4 regions of the Arthrobacter sp. NA-172 genome follow, and region 2 is predicted to be linked to each of the others. Evidence: riboswitches for the same ligand, from Rfam matches in the RefSeq annotation. Region 2 holds a riboswitch; each other region holds the start of a gene.
What was found. Region 2 has a riboswitch for thiamine pyrophosphate ahead of thiO (glycine oxidase ThiO). Riboswitches for the same ligand answer to the same signal wherever they lie in the genome.

Region 1 (5,774 bases), 900 kb from region 2:
ATGTCATTGGGCGCGGCAATCGGCCTGTTGCGCTTCCCGGACCTGATGAGCCGCATGCATGCCGCTACCAAGCCGCAAGTGCTGGGGCTGTTCCTTGTCTTGGCGGCTATCGGGCTGCAGATGCGCGAGTGGTGGGTGTGGCCCGTTCTCTTGGTCGCGTGGATTTTCCAGCTGCTGACCGTGCCTGTGTCGGCCCACATGGTGGGCCGCGCGGGATACAGGACCAAGCACCTCCACCCCGAATTTCTCAGCGCGGACGAACTCGAGGCTGTGGTGCTGCGGGCGGCCGGTGAGCGGGCCGCCGAGAAGGCTGAAGAGGCCCGCCCCGCGTCGCCCCCCGCCGGGGGTGGCGGCGAGCCGCGCTAGACGACTTCCGGAACGGAGCCCCCGCCGGGGGTGGCGGCGAGCCGCGCTAGACGACTTCCGGAACGGAGCCCCCGCCGGGGGTGGCGGCGAGCCGCGCTAGACGACTTCCGGGGTCTTGTTGAAGCGCGAGATCGCGCGCTGAGTGCTGCGGCCAGCGAGGACCTGGATGACGGCGCTGACAGTCGATGAAATCAAGGCAAAAGTCAGGGCCGAACGCAGGCTTGCTTCCATATCGTCGTGGCCCTTGGGAGGCTTGTTGCCCGTGGTCTTTTCCCACACTGCGTTGACGATCTTGCTACCGACAATGCCAGCGCCGATGCCTACACCGGCACCGAGCAGTTTGAAGACGAGGTTCATTGCGGGACTCCTTGCGGGAGGAAACAGGACCGACCCCAGCCTAACCCGACTTTATCGATTGCAACCCACCGGCCGTTTCAGCGCCCAACGGGGCCTTTAGGGAGCCACGGATGGGGGTTGGCGCCTGAGCCGGAAGAACTCCTCCAGGGCTCCGGGCTTCGGGCGCACCGGAACGATGTCGCGCCTTTCGGCCAGGACCGCCTCCACCGCGCCGAGAGTCAGAAGTTCGTCCAGCAGCGCCAGGGTGGGCGGCATGAGCTTGAGAGTCCCTGCGGCCTCGGCGTCAAGGATTCCGCGGACCGGCATCCACTGAGACGACGACGCTTCCGTTGTCTGGTGCTGTGGCTCTGCACCCGAAGCCGGGCAGGCAACGTAGAAGTATGTGTCGAAGCGCTTGGGCTGGTCCTCCGGGGTGACCCAGTTGGCCCACGGGCGGAGGGTGGCTGCGTCGAGCTTCAGCCCGGCCTCTTCGAACACCTCGCGTTGCGCGGCCGCGAGCACCCGGCCGGCGTTGTGCCGGGCTAACGAGGGCTCGGCGGCAATACTGCTCCGGTGCCACGCGGCGGCATGCTGCTCGACGATGTCGTCCGTGAAGTCCCAGCCGGCGCTGTCCGCTTGGTCCACGCGTCCGCCGGGGAAGACCACCATGCCCGCGGCAAAATCCATGGTGGACACTCGATGCTGCACGAACACCTCCAGCCCGCGGCCCGCGGGATGTGCTGGTCCTGCGGGATGTGCTGGTCCTGCCAGATCCGCGGGATGTGCTGGTCCTGCCAGAGCCGCGGGATGTGCTGGTCCTGCCAGAGCCGCGGGATGTGCTGGTCCTGCCAGAGCCGCTGGATCTGCGGGATCTACAGGATCCGGGGGATGTGCGGCATCGCGGATCAGGATCACGCTCGCCGCGAGCCTAGGTTCGGCCACCGTGGTGTTCGCTTCGCCAATGCCTGTCAAGACCGCTCCTTTGCCCGCCTGCCGCCCGCTTGCTGCCCGCCCGCGGAGCTGGGGATGCCGCGCGTTCGATTCTGCTTGATCATTCTCCCAGTTTCGCCACTTGCCCGCGCCACCTCAGGCCGGCTCGCGCTCGGACGGCGAATGATCCAGCAGAATGTGTCGCTCTCCGTCCTTTGTGACCGCTCAGCGCGCGCAAACAAAGCGCCCGCAACCCCGCCAAGGTGTAAACTGAACCACGCCCAAAAGGGTGGATTGATAACGACAGGGGAGCGCCGCCGTCGGGCTTGCAGCAATGCGGCACGGAGGACGGGCGCTGAGAGTGCGGACAGCCGCAGACCCTCGAACCTGATCCGGCTAGTACCGGCGCAAGGGAGTCGAGTTCTCATAGTGTCCGGAACCGGAGGCGCAAGCCGCTCGAAGGAAAACCGGAAACACTTTCCCCTCCTGTTCCTCAGGAGGACAAAATGACTGGTATTTCTGCAAAGGCGGCCCTCACCAAGCCCGGTTACAACTGGCGCGTGGTGGACATCGTGGTGGCGGCTCTGGTCGCCATCGCCGGCGGCGTGATCTTCTGGGCTTGGGACCAGATGGCATTGGTCGTCACGCCCGCGACCGCTACCTACCCGCCTCTCGGCGGCCTGATCGCCGGCGGCTGGATGATCCCGGCTGTTCTGGGCATGCTCATTGTCCGCAAGCCCGGTGCCGCGATTTTCTGCGAAACCGTTGCCGCCGTCAGCGAGCTCATCATGGGTAACCAGTACGGCACCACGGTGCTGATGTCCGGACTGCTCCAGGGACTCGGCGCGGAACTCATCTTCCTCGCATTCATGTACAAGAAGTTCAACCTGCCGGTGTCCCTGCTGGCCGGGGCCGGTGCAGGTCTGTTCTGCGGGCTCAACGATTCCTTCCTGCCGTGGGGCTGGAACATCGCCTGGGAAGCCGGTGACAAGCTGGCCTACATTGTGTTCTGCACGATTTCCGGTGCCGTCATTGCCGGCGCGCTGGCGTGGATCGCCACCCGCGGCCTCGCCAAAACCGGTGTGTTGGGCTCGTTCGCGTCCCGTAAGGCCGCTTCGGAGCCCGTCTTCTCCTAATGCCCAGTTCCCATGCCGGCGTGCGGCCGGCCGCTGTCACGGCCCAAGGATGGGGCTGGCGGCATGCCGGCCGCACTACACAGGCCATCCAAGGCTTGGAGTTGGACATCCGTCCCGGTGAACGGGTGTTGCTGCTCGGCCCATCGGGCGCGGGCAAGTCGACACTTTTGCATGCCCTCGCGGGGGTGTTGGGCGAGGAGGGGGACGACGCCGACGAGACCGGCAGTTTGCTGGTGGACGGCGCTTCGCCTCGTTCCCGACGGGGCCGTGCGGGACTCATGCAGCAGGACCCCGAGACCCAGGTGGTGCTCTCGCGGCTGGGCGATGATGTCGCCTTCGGCGCCGAGAATCTTTGCGTGCCGCGGGAGGAGATCTGGACGAGGGTCCACGAAGCGCTCGACGACGTCGGGCTGAGGACCAGCGCAGGCGGCGGCTTCGCGCTCGACCACCCGACGTCGGCCCTGTCCGGCGGGCAGAAGCAACGCCTCGCGCTTGCCGGCATCCTGGCGATGCGGCCGGGCTTGGTCCTCCTGGATGAGCCCACCGCCAACCTGGACCCCGCCGGGGTGCTGGAGGTCCGCGACGCCGTGGGACGCTGCTTGGACAAAACCGGAGCCACGCTCGTTGTAGTTGAGCACCGGGTCTCGGTATGGAAAGACCTCGTGGACCGGATCGTGGTCCTGCAGCCGGGCAGTTCCGCCGAGGGTGGCTCGACGCCCGCTGTGCTCCTGGACGGCGATCCGGAGACCGTACTGACGCAAGCAAGGGACATGCTCACTGCTGCAGGCGTGTGGGTTCCCGCCTATGTGCCCGCCACCCGGCCACGTTCCCGGGCGGCGGACGGATCGGCAGTCGGATCGGCAGTCGGGGGAGAGCTGCTGCTCGCCACCCAGGATCTGGCAGTCTCCCGCGAACGGGCGCGCCGTCGCGGGCTCAAAACGGTCCCCCCTATCCCCGTGCAAACCGGACTCGACGCCGAAGTGCTTGCGGGGCAGGCACTGACGATCACGGGTCCCAATGGCGCCGGAAAATCCACGTTCGCCCTGACCCTTGCCGGACTGTTGGCGCCGGTCTCCGGCTCGGTGACTGCCGCCGTCGGACTTCACGCGGGCGTCGGCGTCGATCCCTTCACTTGGAAGGCCGAACAGCTGATCTCGCGTATCGGGACCGTCTTCCAGGAGCCGGAGCACCAATTCGTGACGGGCCGGGTGCTGGACGAGCTCATGTTCGGCCCCAAGCACCTCGGCCACGGCGAGGAGCGTGTGGACGAGTTGCTGGAACGGCTGCGCCTGAGCCATTTGGTGGACGCCAATCCGTACACGCTCTCCGGCGGCGAGAAGCGACGGCTGTCCGTGGCCACCGTGCTTGCCGCGCATCCGCGCGTGCTGGTGCTGGACGAACCGACCTTCGGACAGGATGCCAACACGTGGGCCGAGCTGGCGTCATTCTTGTCCGAATTGCTCGACGCCGGTACTTCCGTGGTTTCGGTGACTCACGACAGGGAGTTCAGCTCCGTGCTGGGCGGAACCGAGATGCGGTTCGAGCCTGCGATTCAAGGCAGCGCGCGTCAGGAGGCGGGTGCGGCATGAGGAATGCAGTGACCCTGAGTGGCAATCACGCGCTCCTCACGCGGGCGAATCCGCTGGCCAAGTTTGCGTCCGTCTTCCTGATCACCCTGGTGCTGGCCCTGTCCATTGACTGGGTGTCCGCTTCGACGGCGCTCCTCGGCGAGCTGGCCTTGTTTCCCCTCGCGGGACTGACTCTGCGTTTGGTGTGGCAGCGCGGCTGGCCCTTGATTATCGCGGCGGCACTTGGTGGCTGGAGTACGGCGATCCTCTCTGCGCACAGCGGCAGGGTACTGTTTGACGTCGGGATCTGGTCTATCAGCGAAGGCTCGCTGCAGTTAGGGCTAGGTTTCATGCTGCGTGGCCTTGCGATCGCCATGCCGGCCATCCTGCTGATGAGCTGCACGGACCCGACCGACCTCGCCGATGCCTTGGCGCAGAAAGCGAAACTGCCGCACCGTTTTGTCCTGGGCACTTTGGCCGCGCTGCGACTCGTGGGGCTCATGGCGGAGGAGTGGCAGACTATCGGCATGGCGCGGCGGGCGCGGGGAGTTGGCTCACACGGGAGCCCCGCTCAACGGTTTAGGGCGATGCTGGGCCAAAGCTTCGGCCTGCTGGTGCAGGCGATCCGACGGGCTTCCCGTCTGGCCGTGACCATGGAGGCTCGTGGATTCGGCCGCGGCAGGCGGACTTGGGCCCGCGAATCCACGTACAGCCGGCTGGACGTCTGGGTTCTGGCCGGCGGGGTGTTCATCGCCGTCGCGGCCGTGCTCGCGGCCCAATGGGCGGGGACGTGGCACTTCGTCTGGCTGAAGCAGGCCAACTAATAAGTCGCCGTTCCGGGGCGGGGTGCCCGCATAAGGGCGCCCTCGCCGCCGTCGAACTTTGTGGTGTGAAAGCTCGGCGCTCTGGCTACTTCCCTGAACCCCCACCCACGATGCAGATCGATTGACGCGAGGTTGGAAGCGTCGACCACGTACCAGGCTTCCGACGCGCGCCGCCAAATCCAGTCCAGCCTGGCTTGGGTCAGAATAGTGCCGATGCCGTGGCGTCGCCAATCGGGCCGAACGCTGAGGCCGCCCAGATAGTGGCCACTCGGGGCGGAGCCGTCGGCATAGTCCCAGAAATGGGTCTTGCCCCAGCCGAGAACATCTTCCTCGCCGTCCGATCTGACCGCAACCGCTCTGCGTACGACGGCGACCACCACCAGGCGGGTGTCGTCGCCGATGGCTGCTGCCAGCGTTCTAGCCTCAGGAATGGTGCGGCCCGCTTTTGCCTCCATGTCACGGATGCGCTCGATGTCCAAGTGCGCGGCCGGGCGGACGTCAGCTTCAAGCGGTGGATGCTCGCAGCTCCATGGGCGCCCTGGGCGCGTAGTTGGCGAACCCGCTTGCTGTCATTCGGCTGAGCCTTCCCCAGCAGCTGTGGTCATGTCAATGAT
Region 2 (5,774 bases):
GGAAGCCGATCGCGGGCTATCTAAATACTGGCACTGGGGACCAGCTGGTGTATCTCAAGATCGCGTAGGGGCGGGCTTGTTGATGTCAAAAAATTAACTGAATCAACGACCGGGCATCCATTACTACTTACACAGTCTAGCGTTAGGGGCCCTTAAACCCCCGATCAGCCCTGCTTCGCCACACCGGGTCTGTCTGCGAAGTGGCCTAAGCGAGCAGTTCGAAGGTGATTTGGCGGGTTGCGATGTCTGCGTCAAGCAGTTTTACGCGGACCTTCGTGCCGGACTCCATTTCGCCGTCGCAACGGGCAGTGACTGCGGGTTCGGCAATCTGGACAGTACCGTAAGGGCCGTGGGAGCCGTTCCCATTCCCGTTGCTATTGCCGTTGCCGTTGCCGTTGTTCTTCGCCGGCTTCGATCCTGAGATCACGACGGCGTCGAATTCCTCGCCGATGTGGTTCACCAGAAGCGCTGCTTCCACCGTGTCCAGGGCCAGGCGCTCCATTTTGCCGGCAAGCTGATCGGAGAATGCCATGATCTCCGGCAGGCTCGGCAAGGCGTCCCGTGCCCATCCAGGGATCTCTTCTCCGTTGCTCAGGGCCTCGCAGATGACCAGCACGAAGCGATCGATCAACCGGCGCAGCGGCGCTGTGGTGTGGGCGTACGGTGCGCCGATTGCTGACTGCATCACGCTGTCCGGTACCTTGCCGTCGAAAGGCGTGTAGCCGGCACCCCGGAACAGCATTCCCGCCGAATGGAGAATCGCCAGTTGCCGCGGATCCTTGGCATCAAGCGTCCTTAAGTACTCGCCGTAGCTGATCCGGTCGTTCCACGGCTTGCCGAGGGCACCGGCTTGGCGCTTGAAATGGCGCAGGGAGCGCTCGTCGGGTGCAGGCATGGTGCGCAGGATTCCCACTTTGCCGTCGAGCATCAGCTGTGCCGCGGCCATCCCGGTCATGAGCGATATTTGCGCGTTCCAGTCCTCCACCGGCAGGGAAGGGGCTGCGACGATCCTGTACCCGCCGCCGTCGGGCAGTTGGACTATTTCCTGCTCAGGCATGTTCAGGCTGGCTCCGCCGCGGCGGCGTTCGAGCTCCACCCGTTTGAGCCCGACTTCCTTGAGGAGCTGGAGGACAGGACCCGCGGTACCGGAATCGATCTCCGCCTGCACGCCCTTGTAGTTGAGTTTGGCGCGGCTGCGCACGCTGGACCGACGAACAGAGACCGTGTGGAACTCCGCTTCGGCATCGAGTTCGAAGTCCCACACGAACGCGCCGCAGGTCTGGCCTGCCAGGAGACTTCCGGCGTGCTCGCTGATGATCTCGGGGTGAAGCGGTATGCGGCCGTCCGGGGCATAGTACGTTTGCCCGCGGTGGCGGGTCTCGGCGTCGAGCGCCCCTCCGGGGGTTACAAAGGACGGTACATCCGAGATGGCGTAAAGAACCCTGTAACCATCCCCGGAGCGTTCAATGAATAGTGCCTGGTCAAGATCGGTGGAAGAAGCAGGGTCGATCGTGATGAACGGGATGTCTGTGAGGTCCTGCGCTGGCAGGCTGTGGCCAGAAACGGCCGCTTCGGCGTCGCGCAAGGCCTCGGTGGGATAACCCGCGGGCAGCTCGAGTTCCGTTCGAAGCGCAGCGAGAGCTTCAGCGAGCGTGTTCGACGTTTCACTGACATTCGGGGCTATCCGCTGATGTGACACGAAAGTCAGGGTAACGCCAAAATCTCCCGGCGTCTCGCTAGGCCGCCGCGGCGTCGAGGGCGGCAAGAAGGGCCTGTGCTGCCGCCGTCGGATCCTCCGCCTCGGTGATTGCCCGGACCACCACGATGCGGCTTGCGCCGGCCCGCACCACGTCCTCGACGTTGCTCAGATCGACGCCGCCGATCGCAAACCAAGGAAGAACAACACCGCCAACCGTCTCTCCGTCTGCCTTCTTCACCGCGTCCGCGGCGTACTTCACCAGATCGAGTCCGACGGCGGAGCGCCCCGGCTTGGTGGGCGTTGCCCACACCGGCCCGACGCAGAAGTAGTCCAAACCGCTGCGGCCGGGGGAAGCGGCGATGGCAGCGTCAATCTGCTCCGGCGTGTGGGTGGAGAGACCGATGACGGTGCGGTCGTGGAGCAGCTTCCGGGCTGAACGCAGGGGAAGGTCCTTCTGGCCGATGTGGAATACCGGAGCGCCGGAAAGTGACGCCACGTCCGCGCGGTCGTTGACGGCCCAGAGCCGTCCGTGGCGGTGCGCCACCGAGTGCAGGACCTCCAGGAGCTCCAGCTCCTCGGCTGCTTCAATGGTCTTGTCCCGCAGCTGGATGATGTCCACGCCGCCCTCGAATGCGGCATCGACAAACTGCTCAAAATCACCCTGTTGCTTGCGGGCGTCGGTGCAGAGGTACAGGCGGGCGGTGGTGTGGACATGGTGCTGGGTCATGGAAACAGAGTAGTTCCTCTAAACTGGGCTGGTACCGCGGGAGCCGCGGCGGCAGTCACAATCGCCGCGCGGCTGAGAGGGCTTCAGCGCCGACCGCTTGACCTGATCCGGCTAGTACCGGCGTAGGGAAGGACTCCATGGACGCAGTAAACACTCATCGCGAACCCGATAACGCGCCTCTACACGCAGATGTGGCGGTGATCGGGGGCGGCGTGATCGGCCTCGGCATCGCGTGGGAAGCCCGCAGATCCGGCCGCTCCGTTGTGCTGATCGATCCTGCACCGGCCAGCGGCGCCACCTTCGCGGCCGCCGGCATGTTGGCACCTGTGAGCGAACTGCACTACCAGGAAGAGGACCTCCTGGAGCTCATGCTCGAATCGTCGGCACTCTGGCCGGACTTCCAACGCAATGTGACCGGCTCACGTACCGGACCCAGCACGGGTTACCGTACGACGCCGACCCTCGCCGTCGGCGCGGACGCTGCGGACCGCCGGGCGCTCGCCGACCTCCGGGACGTCCAGCTCGCCAACGGCCTGGTGGTGGAATCTGTGCCATTGCGTGAGGCCCGGGAGCGTGAGCCGCTCTTGAGCCCGCAGATTTCCTGTGCCTTCGACATCCCGGGCGATCACCAAGTGGATCCTCGCCGACTTGCTTCCGCGATCCTCGACGCTCTGGCAGGGCACCAGCCCGGCGATTCGAGCTGGATTGCCGGGGCCGAGGACGGCTTTGCGGTCCACGACACCGCGGCGGGCCTCCTGTGGGAGGACGGGCGCGTTGTCGGGGTTGAGCTGGACTCAGGCGCCAACGTGATCGCAACGGAAACAGTGGTTGCCAACGGACTGGATGCCGCCCGCTTGAACGGTCTGCCCGATGGCCTCTTCCTCCCGCTGCGCCCCGTGTACGGCGACATACTGCGGCTGCGCGTCCCTGAACATCTTCAGCCCTTGGTCACAGCCACCGTCCGCGGGATGGTGCGCGGAGTCCCGGTGTACATCGTTCCCCGGGACGACGGAACTGTGGTGATCGGCGCGACGCAGCGTGAGGACGGCTTGTCGGCGTCGGGCGGATCTGCCCATCCGGTGTCGGCCGGCGGCGTCTACCAATTGCTTCGCGATGCCCAGGCACTGGTCCCGGCTGTGGCTGAACTGGAACTCCTGGAAGCAACTGCCCGTGCCCGTCCGGGCACACCGGACAACGCGCCGCTCCTGGGTCGGGTGAAAGGAAGCGAAGGGACCGTCTCAGGCCTCATCGTGGCCAGCGGATTCTTCCGGCACGGCGTGCTTCTGACTCCGGCAGCGGCGAAAATCTGCGTCGGACTCATGGACGGCACGTCCGATCCGCGCTGGAGTATATTCCGCCCCGACCGCTTCTCGCGCCCGCTCTCGGCAGCGGGCGCCCCGACCAGCGGCCCACAGGCTGCGACTTCACATCCCCTTCCGAAGGACCACGAATGAACATCAAGTTGAACGGCGAAGACCACACGCTCAGCGACGAAGCCTCTGTCACCACCCTCGTCAGCCACATCACTGGGCGCGCTCTTGACGCCAGCGGCCAAGCGGCTGACGGACGCAAGATCGGCGTCGCCGTCGCACGCAATTCCGAAGTAGTGCCGCGCAGCCAATGGGCCGCTACCGCGCTCGCAGAAGGCGACGAACTCGAAATCGTCACCGCCGTACAGGGAGGCTGAACCATGACCGCAGCAAGCACGCAAGCAGCAAGCACCCGAACCGAAACCTTGGTGATAGACGGCGTCGAGTTCGGCTCGCGCCTCATCATGGGGACCGGTGGAGCGCCTAGCTTGGACGGCCTGGGGGCAGCCCTGCTGGCTTCAGGCACCGAACTCACCACTGTGGCCATGCGGAGGTACTCGCCCGCGGAAACAGGTTCTTTGTTCCAGCTACTCGTGGACCACGGCATCCGTGTCCTGCCCAACACCGCCGGCTGTTTTACCGCCAAGGATGCCATCATGACGGCCGAGCTTGCCCGGGAGGCCCTGGAGACGGACTGGGTGAAGCTAGAAGTCATCGCCGACGAACAGACGCTGCTGCCTGACGCCGTGGAGTTGGTGGATGCCACCGAGAAACTGGTGGACCGCGGCTTCAAGGTCTTCGCCTACACGAACGACGACCCCGTCCTGGCCCTTCGTCTGGAGAATCTCGGAGCCGCGGCGGTGATGCCTCTGGGCGCGCCTATCGGCACCGGCCTGGGCATCCTGAATCCACACAACATTGAACTGATCGTGTCCCGCGCCTCTGTTCCGGTAGTGCTCGACGCCGGAATCGGCACCGCGTCCGACGCCGCCCTGGCCATGGAGCTTGGCTGCGACGCCGTGCTCCTGGCTACCGCGGTGACCCGTGCCCAGAACCCGGTGCAGATGGGTGAGGCCTTCAAACACGCTGTCATCGCCGGTAGGCTGGCGAAGCAGGCTGGCCGTATCCCGCGCCGGGAACACGCGCTGGCGTCCTCGGCCATGGAGGGCCGGGCCGAGTTCCTCTAATACAGCTGGGGGCCCTATGGACGAAATTCTCAACAGGTCCGCGATTGGTAACGCCTTGGCAGACCTACCGGACTGGCGGTACCGCCTCGGTGCCCTCGTTACCGTCTACAAATGCCCGACGTCGGCGGCCGCGCTGGAGCTGATTGCCGCCGTCGGGCGCCTTGCCGAGGAACAGAACCATCATCCGGACCTGGACTGGCGGTACAACCGAGTGTTCATCCGGTACACCTCCCACGACGCCGGGAGCGATGTGACCCAGCGTGACATCCGGGCCGCCGGCGCGGCCAGCCGGGCCGCCGTGGACGTCGGGGCCGTGGCCGACCCCGCACGCTAGAGGCGCAGTGCTGCCGTCAGCTTGGCGGTGTCGTGCCGGGTCCGGCTGCGGCCCAGGAAGTTGACCACAAGCGCTGCCGCCACGGTACCCGCAATGATGGGCAAGACCCACGGAATCCACGTCAAACCGGGCAGATAGCCAAAGCCGAGTTGGATGAAGACCATCCAACTCAGCATGGAGACGGCCACCGAAACACCGGCGGGCAGGGCGATTCCGTAGGTGCCACGGTGTTTGTCATTTCCCCAGACAATGAAGCCTGAGGCGACAGTGGCTAGTACCACGATGACAATTGAGAGCATGCGGACTCCTGGCTCGCTGGTGTTCTTGCTTGTTGCTTAGAGGGCGCCGAAACCGACCCTGCGTACTTCTTCGGCGCCGATCTCCACGTACCCCAGGACGCTGCCGGGAATAATGACCTGGCGGCCTTTTTCGTCGGTGAGGCGCAAGTCCGTGCCGTTGGCGATGGCGTCGCCCACGATCTTGGCAACAGCCTCGGCATCCAGAGCGGACTCCAGCA
Region 3 (5,774 bases), 360 kb from region 2:
ATCAGTGCCAAGTCTAACTTGCGAGGGGTCCCCGGCTGAGCGGAGCGAAGTTGGGGAGCAAGTTGGACGCTAGCGGACGGCGACCCGCAGCCGGTTGCGCCACGGGTCCTCGAAGCGCAACTCCTGGCCGGTGTGGTGGGACGCAATGCCGGCGACCTTGAGGCGGTCGGCGAGCGCGCCAACGTCGTCGCCTGACGGCACCTCAATGACCACTTCGCCGAGGCCCAGCGTGTCCTTGCGGGGACCAGCACCGCGGCTGTTCCAGACATTCATGGCCATGTGGTGGTGGTAGCCGCCCGCGGAAACGAACAGTGCCTGCCCGTGCCAGCCGGCCGTCTTCTCGAAGCCCAGAGTATCGACATAGAAATTCTGAGCGATCTGCACATCACCCACCTGGAGATGGACATGCCCGACGCCGGCGCCCGACTCGTGCTGGCCGGTCACGGCAGCCTCGCTCAGGTACTGCTCAAGGTAACGCTGTGGCGGGAGGGGCAGGCTGTCCATGACGACCGATGTACCGTTCCACTCCCAACCTTCCCGGGGCTTGTCGTAGTAAAGCTCGATGCCGTTGCCCTCGGGATCGGTGAAGTAGAAGGCCTCGCTGACCAGATGGTCTGCGCTACCGACGAAGGCCTGGGGTTCGTACTGCGCGGCGGAGGCAACAGTGGCCGCGAGTGAGGATTGGTCCTGGAACAGCAAAGCCGTGTGGAACAGCCCGGCCTCGCCGCGCGAGGGGATCTGGAGTCCGGCGGCAGGGGCGAGGTGCACCAGCGGCGTACCGACACGGCCGAAGTAAAGGCCGCCATCCTGTTCGGCAACGACATCCAGCCCCAACGCCCGCTGATAGTAGTCGCTCATGAGCTTCATGTCCCCCACTTTGAGCATCACCGTGCCCATGGTGAGTTCGGCAGGAAGGAGATCCTGGCTGGATGTGGTGGTCATGTGAAACTCCCGATTCTTGTGGCGCCGCCCTTCGGCAACCTCTATATATCTAAATTACTTGAAGCTTCAATTTATTCCTAATGACCGCCGCCTGAAATGCGTCCCCTGAGCACGTGGCGCTCAGGTTTCAGGACAACCTCAAGGGACACGCGCGGATCCTTCGCGTAAACCACGACGTCGGCACTGGCGCCTTCTGTGATGGCACCGGCACCCAGCCACTCGCGGGCAGACCAGCAAGCGGCATCGAGGGCAGCGGCCGCCGGCAGGCCCGCCTGGTGCAGTTCCAGGATTTCCTGACCGATGCGGCCGTGCTTGATGACGCTGCCCGCGTCGGTCCCGGCGAATACCTGCACCCCGGCGTCGAACGCCTCGCGGACCCGCTCATACCGGCGTTCCCACAGCGAGGTCATGTGGGTGGCGTAGCGCGGGAATTTCGCCTCGGCCTGCCTCGCGATGTCCGGGAAGGTCCCGATGTTGATGAGCGTGGGGACGATCGGCACTCCTTGCTCCAGGAGTCGCGGAATATGGTGCGGCAGCAGGCCGGTGGCGTGCTCGATGCAGTCGATGCCGGCGTCGAGCATGTCATCGATGGTTTCTTCGGCGAAGCAATGAGCCGTCACCCGGGCTCCCTCGTCATGCGCGGCCGCGACGGCATCCTTGACGAAAGCTGCCGGAAAAGACGGACCGAGGTCCCCGGCCAGGCGGTCAATCCAGTCACCAACGATCTTGACCCAACCGTCTCCGGCGCGGGCCTGCTTGCGCACGGCTTCCACCAGCCCCTCGGGTTCAACCTCCTCGGCCAACCCACGGATATATCGCCCTTTCCTCGCGATGTGACGGCCCGCCCGGATGATCCGGGGCATGTCCGGCCGCCGTTGGAGCCAGCGCGTATCACTTGCGGAACCGGCGTCGCGGATCAGGAGGGTCCCGGCGTCGCGGTCTGCCGTTGCCTGCAGACGCGCAGTCTCGTCGTCGACCGCTCCGCCTACCCCTAATCCCACATGGCAGTGCGCGTCCACGAGTCCGGGCAGCACCCATCCGTCCAGCACAACGTTCGGCGGGGCGACGGGCCGGACAAACGTCAACCGTCCGTCGACGGACCACAGGCCACGCTGCTCTTCTTCCGGCCCGATGAGCACGGCACCGCTGAACTCGATGATTTCTGGCATGCATCCAGCCTAGACTTCGGCCACGTTACGGGCTCGGTCACATCTGACTGGAACACTTCGGGCTGTGATAGCTTCGTCTACGACCACACGGGGGCCCTTGCAAGGGCTGAGATCGGGCTGACGCGGCCTGCGACCGTTGAACCTGTCCGGGTAATGCCGGCGAAGGAAGTGAGCAGTCCCTTGAGCACCAAAGAAGCACAGCAAAGCCCTACCCAAAACGAAGCGGTCCCCAACGTGACCCAGTCCCTCAAGTCGCATTCCCTCGCGTTCATGGAAGACGCCGGGACGGGAATCAGGGTGCCGGTCACTGAAATCGCCTTGGAACCATCGCCCAACGGCGAGGCAAATGCGCCCTTCCGGGTGTACCGGACCGCCGGGCCCGGCAGCGATCCAGTCAGGGGCCTCGAACCATTCCGTGGCGAGTGGATCGAATCCCGTGGCGACACCGAAGTGTACGGCGGCCGCGAACGGAACCTGCTCGACGACGGCAAGTCCGCCGTACGCCGTGGCGCCGCCTCCGCAGAGTGGAAGGGCGCACAACCGGTGCCCCGCCGCGCCGTCGTCGGCAAGACAGTCACCCAGATGCACTACGCCAAGCAGGGCATGGTGACCCCCGAAATGCAGTTCGTTGCGCTCCGCGAAAACTGTGATGTTGAACTGGTCCGCAGTGAAGTCGCCGCCGGCCGGGCCATCATTCCCAACAACATCAACCACCCGGAGTCCGAGCCGATGATCATCGGCAAGGCGTTACCTGGTGAAGATCAACGCCAACATCGGCAACTCCGCCGTGACCAGTTCCATCGCTGAGGAAGTCGACAAGCTGCAGTGGGCAACGCAGTGGGGCGCGGACACCGTCATGGACCTCTCCACGGGCGACGACATCCACACGACGCGCGAGTGGATCATCCGCAACTCCCCCGTGCCGATCGGTACCGTGCCCATCTACCAGGCCCTCGAGAAGGTCAACGGCGAGGCCAACAAGCTCACGTGGGAAATCTTCCGCGATACCGTCATTGAACAGTGCGAGCAAGGCGTGGACTACATGACCATCCACGCGGGGGTGTTGCTGCGGTACGTACCGCTGACGGCGAACCGCGTGACCGGCATCGTGTCCCGCGGGGGCTCCATCATGGCTGGATGGTGCCTTGCTCATCATGAGGAGAACTTCCTCTACACGCATTTCGATGAGCTCTGCGAGATCTTCGCCAAGTACGACGTCGCGTTCTCGCTTGGCGACGGACTACGGCCAGGCGCGACGGCGGACGCCAACGACGCTGCCCAGTTCGCCGAACTCGACACGCTGGCTGAGCTCACTCAGCGGGCCTGGGAGTTTGACGTCCAGGTCATGGTCGAAGGTCCGGGCCACATTCCTTTCCACCTGGTACGGGAGAACGTGGAACGCCAGCAGGAACTCTGCAAGGGCGCCCCGTTCTACACGCTGGGCCCCTTGGTCACCGATGTGGCCCTTGGTTACGACCACATCACTTCGGCCATCGGCGCAACGGAGATTGCCCGCTATGGAACCGCGATGCTCTGCTACGTGACCCCCAAGGAGCACTTGGGTTTGCCGAACAAGGACGACGTCAAGACCGGTGTGATCACGTACAAGATCGCGGCCCACGCTGCCGACCTCGCCAAGGGTCACCCCGGAGCACATGAACGTGACGACGCGTTGTCCAAGGCCCGCTTCGAATTCCGCTGGCGTGACCAGTTCGCGCTGTCACTGGATCCGGTGACCGCAGAGTCCTTCCATGATGAGACGCTTCCGGCAGAACCCGCCAAGACCGCGCATTTCTGCTCGATGTGCGGGCCGAAATTCTGCTCCATGCGTATCAGCCAGGACATCCGTGACGAGTACGGTTCGGCGGATTCCCAAGCAGCTATCGCAGAAATGTACAGCGGCATGCGTGAGAAGAGCGAGGAATTCCTGGCTTCCGGCGGCAAGGTGTACCTTCCGGAGCTGGAGGTTCCCGCAGGCAAATCAGCAGCGAAATCAGGAAGCCTGAGCTGATCAGGAAGCTTGGACTGATCCGGCGCGGCTGACATCCGCAATGAAGGAGCGGATCATCCGGTCTCCTTCAACTGAGTCATGAGGCCGGTGTCCTCCTGCCGCGACGCGGTGGAGGGCACCGGTGTCCTGCAAATAGGCCGCGATTTCTTCGTAGAGGGGTTCCCAGCCGCCGGTCAGGACAAGCGTTGGAACGCCCGGCACAAAGTGGAGGGGCGCTTCCCACGGCGGAGCCTGCAACCGCAGCCGCCGAGCGGTGCGCCGGGCCTCAGGGGTAGTGAGGACTGCCGCCTCCGAGGAAAACGCCCGGCGGACGAATTCACGCTGGTAATCCTCGTCGCTGAGCTCGTGCCGGACCTGGAACAGTGGCTCCATCAGCGCCCGGTAGGCGGCGGTGGCCGGAAGTTCCGCAGTCAAGGAAAGGCAGCCGGGTTCCACGAGCACAAGGGAGCGGACCAGATCCGGCCTCTGCACGGCAGCCAACATGGCGGAAATCGCACCTTGGGAGTGCGCCACAATGTGGCCGCCAGGGGCTGCGCCGCGAGCTGTTGGATCCGCATGCGCACCGAGACACTCCAGCACGATGTCCACGTCGGCGGCGACATTGGAATCCAAGGGCTCGGCCTGCGCGTCAAAACCGTGGCGTTTCAGGAAGAGCGCGTCATAGTTCAACGCCATGCCATGTTGCTTCGGCCAGGCGGCAGCGCCGAATGTGCCTGCTCCATGGACGAACACAACGCGCTGTTTTTGCATCCCCCAAGCCTATGGCACCCGGCTGACATCCCAACTAACTGCCAGTCAGTTGGGTGGAACGTCTACTTGCCGAGGAACTTGTCGAAGCCCTTGGGCAGGTTCAGCTGCGAGGGATCGAAGTCGCCGCCGGGCTGACCGAAGGCCGCACCCGTCGAGACAGAGTTCGCCCGCTTTTTCTCGGCGTCGCGCAGTTCCTGGGCAGCCTTGGCCGGGTTGCCGGAACGGGCCTTCTTCTTCGGCGCATTCTTTGCGGCCTTGCGGGCAGCCCCGCCGAGGCCGGGCATACCCGGCATCCCGGGCATCCCGCCGCCCTGCGCCAGCTTCTTCATCATCTTCTGGGCCTGCGCGAAGCGCTCCAGGAGGCCGTTGACCTCGGAGACGTGGACGCCCGAGCCACGGGCGATGCGGGCCCGGCGGGAACCGTTGATGATCTTCGGTGCCACGCGCTCGTGCGGGGTCATGGAGCGGACAATCGCCTCAACCCGGTCGATCTCGCGCTCGTCGAACTGCTCCAGCTGCTGACGGATGTTCTGCGCACCCGGCATCATCATCAGCATTTTCTTCATGGAGCCCATGTTGCGGATCTGCTGCATCTGGGCGAGGAAGTCGTCCAGGGTGAAGTCTTCCTGGTCGGCGAACTTCTTCGCCATCCGGGCAGCTTCGTCCTTGTCCCAGTTCTTCTCAGCCTGCTCGATCAGCGTCAGGACGTCACCCATGTCAAGGATGCGCGAAGCCATACGGTCCGGGTGGAACAGCTCGAAGTCGTCGAGGCCTTCGCCCGTGGACGCGAACATGACCGGCTTTCCGGTGACGGACGCGACCGAAAGGGCCGCGCCGCCGCGGGCATCGCCGTCGAGCTTCGAGAGCACGACGCCGGTGAAGTTGACGCCCTCGTCGAACGC
Region 4 (5,774 bases), 460 kb from region 2:
AACAGAGACACAGCCGTGGCCGCCTGTTCCGCCGGATACGTGAAGTACTACCCGGTCTACGAAGGTGGCCACGTGTTTCTCCTCTGTGTGGAAATTACTGCTGTGTGGAATTTACTGCTGTGTGGAAAATTCTAGTGCGGTTAAAAAGACAAGTGGAGCGGGCCATACGGCCCGCTCCACCCGTTCAGAACTTGGTATTACTCTGCAGCTGCAGCAGCAACGATGTTCACTACGCGGCGGCCGCGGCGAGTACCGAACTCAACCGCACCTGCCTGCAGGGCGAACAGGGTGTCGTCGCCACCGCGGCCGACACCGGCGCCCGGGTGGAAGTGGGTGCCGCGCTGGCGGACGATGATCTCGCCTGCGGAAACGACCTGGCCACCGAAGCGCTTTACGCCGAGGTACTGGGCGTTGGAGTCACGACCGTTGCGAGTGGAACTCGCGCCTTTTTTATGTGCCATTTGAAATGCCTGCCTTTAAAATTCTGGGGAATCTGTTGAAAACCTGAACAGCAACCAGTGGTTACTTGATACCGGTGATCTTGATCTTGGTCAGTTCCTGACGGTGACCCTGGCGCTTCTTGTACCCGGTCTTGTTCTTGAACTTCTGGATGACAATCTTCGGACCACGGAGGTCTTCGAGGATCTCAGCCGTAACCTTGACCTTGGCCAGATCCGCAGCGGCGGAGGTGACCTTGTCACCGTCTACCAGGAGCAGTGCGGGCAGCTCAAGGGTGCTGCCGGCTCCACCGGGGACGCGGTTCAGGGTTACGTAGTCTCCAACGGAAACCTTTTCTTGGCGGCCGCCTGCGCGGACAATCGCGTACACCACTTGGGCACTCACTTCTCTCGACGTTTATTACTAAATTTGCGTGCGGAACCCCGATCCGAAAACGGTCCTGGTTCACGCTGTGCCTCAACGCCGTGGACTCCGGTACGGAGTCCATGAGTCGTCCCACGAACAGTTCCAAATGAATGGTTCCTAGGGGCATAACCCAAGTGTTGGCGTAAGCACCGAAGATCTAGATTACGCTAGTTTCGCCCTCGGCTGCAAATGAGGCCAGGTCCGGAGGCTGCCACGTGATGGCTGCCACAGACTGGCTATGCCGCCGTCCGGTACCGTGCCCATATAGCTTACCCTGCTCACCGGGAAAAGTACGGATGGCCACCACGACACGCAGCAGAGTCTCTCGAACCCAGCCTCCGGGCCCCTTTTCGCAACCGAGGCCCCGGTTCAGCCGTGGAGCCGCGGAGCATCGAAGAACGCCGTCTCGTAGCGGCAAGACTGGGAGAACGCCACCATCATCGCGGTGCGCTCCGCAGGTGAAGCCGCCCGCCCAGCCGCATCTGTAATGTTGATCGCCGTGCGTGTGGCCTCGGCGAATTCCCCGTCCGCATAAGTCCGCAGCCAGTCCGAGTAAGCATGTCCTGCCGGGGATCCCGCCTGCACGAAGCCTTGGTGGAGCCGCTGGCCCACCTCGGCGTACAACCAGTAGCACGGCAGCACCGCAGCCAGCAGCACGGCGTAGCTGCCCGACGCCGATGCAGCCAACAGGTGGTCCACGTAGGCCTTGGTAACGGGGCCAAGTTCTCCGTTTGCCTGGCGTCCGCTGAGCCAGTTCCGATGGAGTTCGGACTCGACTTCAAGGCACATTCGTGCGCCGCGGGCCCAGAACAGCTGTTCGTCTTCGCTGGGCGCAAGGGCGCTTGCCCTGGCCAGGACGCGCGAATACCCGTTGAGATAGAGGGCATCCTGTGCCAAGTAGTAGGTGAACTGCTCCTCGCTGAGTTCACCGGACTGGAGGTCCTGGATGAATTCCAAGCCGTAGATGGCCTCGAGCTCCTTCTGTGCACCGTCCCACATCCGGGCTGCAAAATCCCCCGGTTGAAGGGCTTGCTGAAGCTCGTGGAAGTGGTGGATCGGCCCGTTACCCTTCCCCACTTCCAGCGTGCCGGACTGGGCGAGCGCTTCCTGAAGCCAGGGCTTGACCAGACGAAGGGCGGATTCCCAGTCGCCAAGCCGCGCCTTGGCCGTTGCAATCGCTGATGACAGGGAACACCCCGTGCCGTGGCTGTTGCGGGTTTCCACCCGGTCACCGGCAAATTCCACCACGTCCTGGCTCAGGAGTCCGACCGTATTGACCAAGGCATCGGGGCAGCCGGCTCCCTGCAGATGGCCGCCCTTCACCAGCACGGTGTTTCCGCAGGCGGCAGCAAGACGCTTGCCTTGTTCCAACGCCGCGGCCCAGTCCGTTGCCTCTGATTCGCCGAGCAGCATGGCCAGTTCCGGAAGATTTGGAGTGACCAGGTCAGCGAGGGGCAGCAGTGCCCGTAGCGCGGCTTCAGCGGATTCAGCAAGGAGCCGATCACCACTGGTGGCAATCATCACTGGGTCCAGGACCACGACGGCGGGGCGCACCTCCTCCAGCCAGCGGCGGACTTCGTCGATGACCGCGACGTCCCCGAGCATGCCGATCTTGACGGCGTCCACCGTGATGTCATCGCTAATGGCCCTGAGTTGCTGACGCAGGAACTCCACGGGGGGCACATGAACTGCGGTGACACCCTGCGTGTTCTGTGCCGTGAGCGCCGTGATCACGGCCATTCCATAGCCGCCGTTGGCCGCAATGCTCTTGAGGTCAGCCTGTATCCCGGCGCCGCCTGAGGGATCGGAACCGGCAATGCTGAGGACCCTGGGAAGTGGCCGATGAGTGGCATTGAGGGGGTAGACAGCCGAATGCACTGAATCAGTCATACGAGACATCCCTTCGCCGGTGCTAACCGGACAGGTTCAACGGGTCTGGTCTCAGCCGGCTTGGTGCGCGGCACCCCGTGTCAGTCCCTCAGCTTAACCCGGATCACAACTCGCCCGGCAATAATGACCGGCGAAATAGCCGCCGGAATAGTCCGCGTCAAAGTCCAGTGAACCGGCCGGGAACGCCGAAGCCCCGGCCGCCTCCACAAGTGTGGAAGCAGCCGGGGCTCCTGACATGAACTGATTCTAGAGTTCGGACTTCGGCACGCCGACACCGAGGATGATCGGTTCAGCCGCGGCAGCCGATTTAGCCGGAACCGACGCAGGCGCCTTGGCCTCGTGGGCGGACCCACCGGACACGGCCGTGACAACCTCGTGGTGCTCCACATCGGTGGCGTTGGCGGCACCCTGCGCCCGGCTGGCACTACGGTTCCGGCGGCCCCTGCGTCCACGCGAGGCCTGCTCTGGGGATTCCCCCACCGATGCGGTGGCAGAGTCCCTGGTAGGCGCTAGCGTCGCCGTCGTTCCGGTACTAGTCGTGCCGGTACTAGTCGTTTCGGTGTCAGACGCCTCGCCGAGGCCTGCAAACGCCTGTGCCAACAGATCCAAGCTCATGGCGGGCGAGCCGCTCACCGGCTCTTCTTCGTGGTGGACGAAAGGCAACGCCACTTCCTCGCCACCAAATCGCAACACCGGCTTCGAGCGCTGCTCGCCACTTGCCGGAGCCTGAACGGGAACTGTCCCGGCTACGGCAGCCTCGGCTGCAGCGGCCTCTGCCAGGGTTTCCGCGGCGTGGTGCAACTCGTCGTCGTGCAGGTGCGCAGCGTGGGCCGCCGCCGCGATGGTGGCCAGCGCAGCGCGGGTGGCAGCCTGACGGTTGGGATCCGAAGACTCATTGTGGACCGGCGCCGGAGGGGTCACCGGGAGCTTCCTGGGTCCCCTGGCCTGTGCCCCTGCCCCGGCGGCGCTTGCGCTGCTCCGGGCGGACGGCCGGCTGTGACTCCGTGCGCGGGTGATGGTGTTCAGCGGCCACCACGTTGGCCCGGCGGTGTTCCACCGGCTCGTCGTGGGTGACGATTCCGCGTCCTGCGCAGGTTTCGCACTGCTCGCCGAAGACCTCGAGCAGGCCGGTGCCCATGCGCTTGCGGGTCATCTGGACCAAACCAAGCGAAGTCACTTCGGCAACCTGGTGCTTGGTACGATCACGGCCGAGGCACTCGACCATGCGTCGCAGAACGAGGTCGCGGTTGGATTCCAGGACCATGTCGATAAAGTCGATGACGATGATTCCGCCGATGTCGCGCAAGCGCAGCTGACGGACTACTTCTTCGGCAGCTTCGAGGTTGTTCTTGGTGACGGTTTCCTCGAGGTTGCCACCGCTGCCGGTGAACTTGCCGGTGTTGACGTCAACAACCGTCATGGCCTCAGTGCGGTCGATCACGAGTGAACCACCGGAAGGCAGGAAGACCTTGCGCTCCAATGCCTTGTGGATCTGTTCGTCCACGCGCCAGGCCGAGAAGATGTCCTGGTCCGAGGTCCACTTTTCGAGGCGACCCACCAGGTCCGGCGCCACATACGTGACGTAGGCCTCAATGGTGTCCCAAGCTTCATCGCCCGAGACGATCAGCTTGGAGAAGTCCTCGTTGAAGACGTCGCGGACAACCTTGATGGTGAGGTCCGGTTCGCCGTAGAGCAGTTCCGGGGCGAGGATCTTCGTGGAAGTGGACTGGCTTTCAATACCTTCCCACTGTGCACGCAGGCGGTTGATATCGTGCGTCAGTTCTTCTTCGGAAGCACCCTCAGCCGCTGTGCGGACAATAACGCCAGCGTTCTCCGGGAGGCGATCCTTGAGGATCCGCTTCAGGCGGTTGCGCTCGACGTCGGGCAGCTTGCGGGAGATGCCGGTCATCGAACCGCCGGGAACGTACACGAGGTAACGTCCTGGGAGCGAAATCTGGCTGGTCAGGCGAGCACCCTTGTGGCCGACGGGGTCCTTGGTGACCTGCACCAGCACGGAATCGCCCGACTTCAGGGCATTTTCGATGCGACGCGGCTTGCCTTCAAGGGTGACGGCATCCCAGTTGACTTCGCCGGCGTACAGCACTGCGTTGCGGCCGCGTCCGATATCGACGAACGCAGCTTCCATGGACGGCAGCACGTTCTGGACCTTGCCCAGATAGACATTGCCGATCAGGGAATCCTGCTGCGTCTTGGACACGAAGTGCTCCGCGAGCACGCCGTCTTCCAGGACACCGATCTGGATCCTGTCGTCGCGCTGGCGAACGATCATCTGACGGTCCACAGACTCACGGCGTGCCAGGAATTCGGCTTCGGTGATGACCTGGCGACGGCGACCGGTTTCCCGGGACTCGCGGCGTCGCTGCTTCTTCGCTTCAAGGCGCGTCGAGCCCTTGACGCTGGTTACGCGGTCCGAGCTGCTGGTGGACTCGACGTGTGCGCGGGGAGCGCGGACACGGGTCACCGTGTTGGGGGGATCATCGTCTCCGCCGCCCGTCAATTCCAGGTCCTGGTCGCCACGGCGGCGTCGCCGGCGACGACGTGAGGTGACGAATTCCTCGAGGGCTTCCTCTTGGCCTGCTTCTGCCTCGTCCTCGGACTCGGCAGACGATTCTTCTCCCGCGGCTTCATCGCGCTCGTTCCCCCGGCGTCCACGACGCCCACGGCTGCGACGCCGACGGCGGCTGCCGGCTTCGTCCAGTTCGTTGTCCTCGGAAACCTCTTCAGCGTCAGCCTGCGGTTCCTCTTCGACGACGGGCGGCCTGACAACTGCGCTCAGGTCCGGTGCCTGGAAGATCATGGACGTGACGGACGAAGGTTCCAGGAACAGCGAAGCGATCGGGCTTGCGGCTTCCGCCTCGGCGGCCGGCTCGACAGCTTCCGTCTCGACGGCGGGCTCCCCGGGCGCAATCTCCGCAGCCGGCGGCTCCTCGGCCGCACCTTCGGCAGGCGGTGTTTCAACCGGGGCTTCCTCGGCGACGGGCTCGGCGCTCTTTACTTTC

Region 1: another riboswitch for thiamine pyrophosphate. It lies ahead of ACF0H6_RS10105 (ECF transporter S component); the one in region 2 lies ahead of thiO (glycine oxidase ThiO).
Region 3: another riboswitch for thiamine pyrophosphate. It lies ahead of thiC (phosphomethylpyrimidine synthase ThiC); the one in region 2 lies ahead of thiO (glycine oxidase ThiO).
Region 4: another riboswitch for thiamine pyrophosphate. It lies ahead of thiD (bifunctional hydroxymethylpyrimidine kinase/phosphomethylpyrimidine kinase); the one in region 2 lies ahead of thiO (glycine oxidase ThiO).

Annotation. Positions count from the first base shown of each region.
Region 1 covers NZ_JBINOT010000001.1:2,035,711-2,041,484, reverse strand. Annotated here, with positions in the region: gene mnhG (monovalent cation/H(+) antiporter subunit G) at 1-366, shown strand, start outside; gene ACF0H6_RS10115 (DUF4235 domain-containing protein) at 463-723, opposite strand; gene ACF0H6_RS10110 (NUDIX hydrolase) at 820-1,674, opposite strand; TPP riboswitch at 1,928-2,064, shown strand; gene ACF0H6_RS10105 (ECF transporter S component) at 2,139-2,768, shown strand; gene ACF0H6_RS10100 (ABC transporter ATP-binding protein) at 2,768-4,357, shown strand; gene ACF0H6_RS10095 (energy-coupling factor transporter transmembrane component T family protein) at 4,354-5,160, shown strand; gene ACF0H6_RS10090 (GNAT family N-acetyltransferase) at 5,157-5,615, opposite strand.
Region 2 covers NZ_JBINOT010000001.1:1,132,624-1,138,397, reverse strand. Annotated here, with positions in the region: gene ACF0H6_RS05645 (RNB domain-containing ribonuclease) at 206-1,699, opposite strand; gene thiE (thiamine phosphate synthase) at 1,737-2,426, opposite strand; TPP riboswitch at 2,453-2,572, shown strand; gene thiO (glycine oxidase ThiO) at 2,564-3,880, shown strand; gene thiS (sulfur carrier protein ThiS) at 3,877-4,113, shown strand; gene ACF0H6_RS05625 (thiazole synthase) at 4,117-4,923, shown strand; gene ACF0H6_RS05620 (4a-hydroxytetrahydrobiopterin dehydratase) at 4,940-5,257, shown strand; gene ACF0H6_RS05615 (hypothetical protein) at 5,254-5,556, opposite strand; gene ACF0H6_RS05610 (DUF3107 domain-containing protein) at 5,593-5,774, opposite strand, start outside.
Region 3 covers NZ_JBINOT010000001.1:768,366-774,139, forward strand. Annotated here, with positions in the region: gene ACF0H6_RS03905 (VOC family protein) at 70-942, opposite strand; gene ACF0H6_RS03910 (amidohydrolase family protein) at 1,020-2,111, opposite strand; TPP riboswitch at 2,189-2,296, shown strand; partial or broken gene thiC (phosphomethylpyrimidine synthase ThiC) at 2,292-4,122, shown strand; gene ACF0H6_RS03920 (alpha/beta hydrolase) at 4,123-4,872, opposite strand; partial or broken gene ffh (signal recognition particle protein) at 4,935-5,774, opposite strand, start outside.
Region 4 covers NZ_JBINOT010000001.1:669,370-675,143, forward strand. Annotated here, with positions in the region: gene obgE (GTPase ObgE) at 1-72, opposite strand, end outside; gene rpmA (50S ribosomal protein L27) at 198-461, opposite strand; gene rplU (50S ribosomal protein L21) at 523-831, opposite strand; gene thiD (bifunctional hydroxymethylpyrimidine kinase/phosphomethylpyrimidine kinase) at 1,234-2,754, opposite strand; TPP riboswitch at 2,746-2,842, opposite strand; gene ACF0H6_RS03390 (hypothetical protein) at 2,848-2,991, opposite strand; gene ACF0H6_RS03395 (hypothetical protein) at 3,001-3,675, opposite strand; gene ACF0H6_RS03400 (Rne/Rng family ribonuclease) at 3,647-5,774, opposite strand, start outside.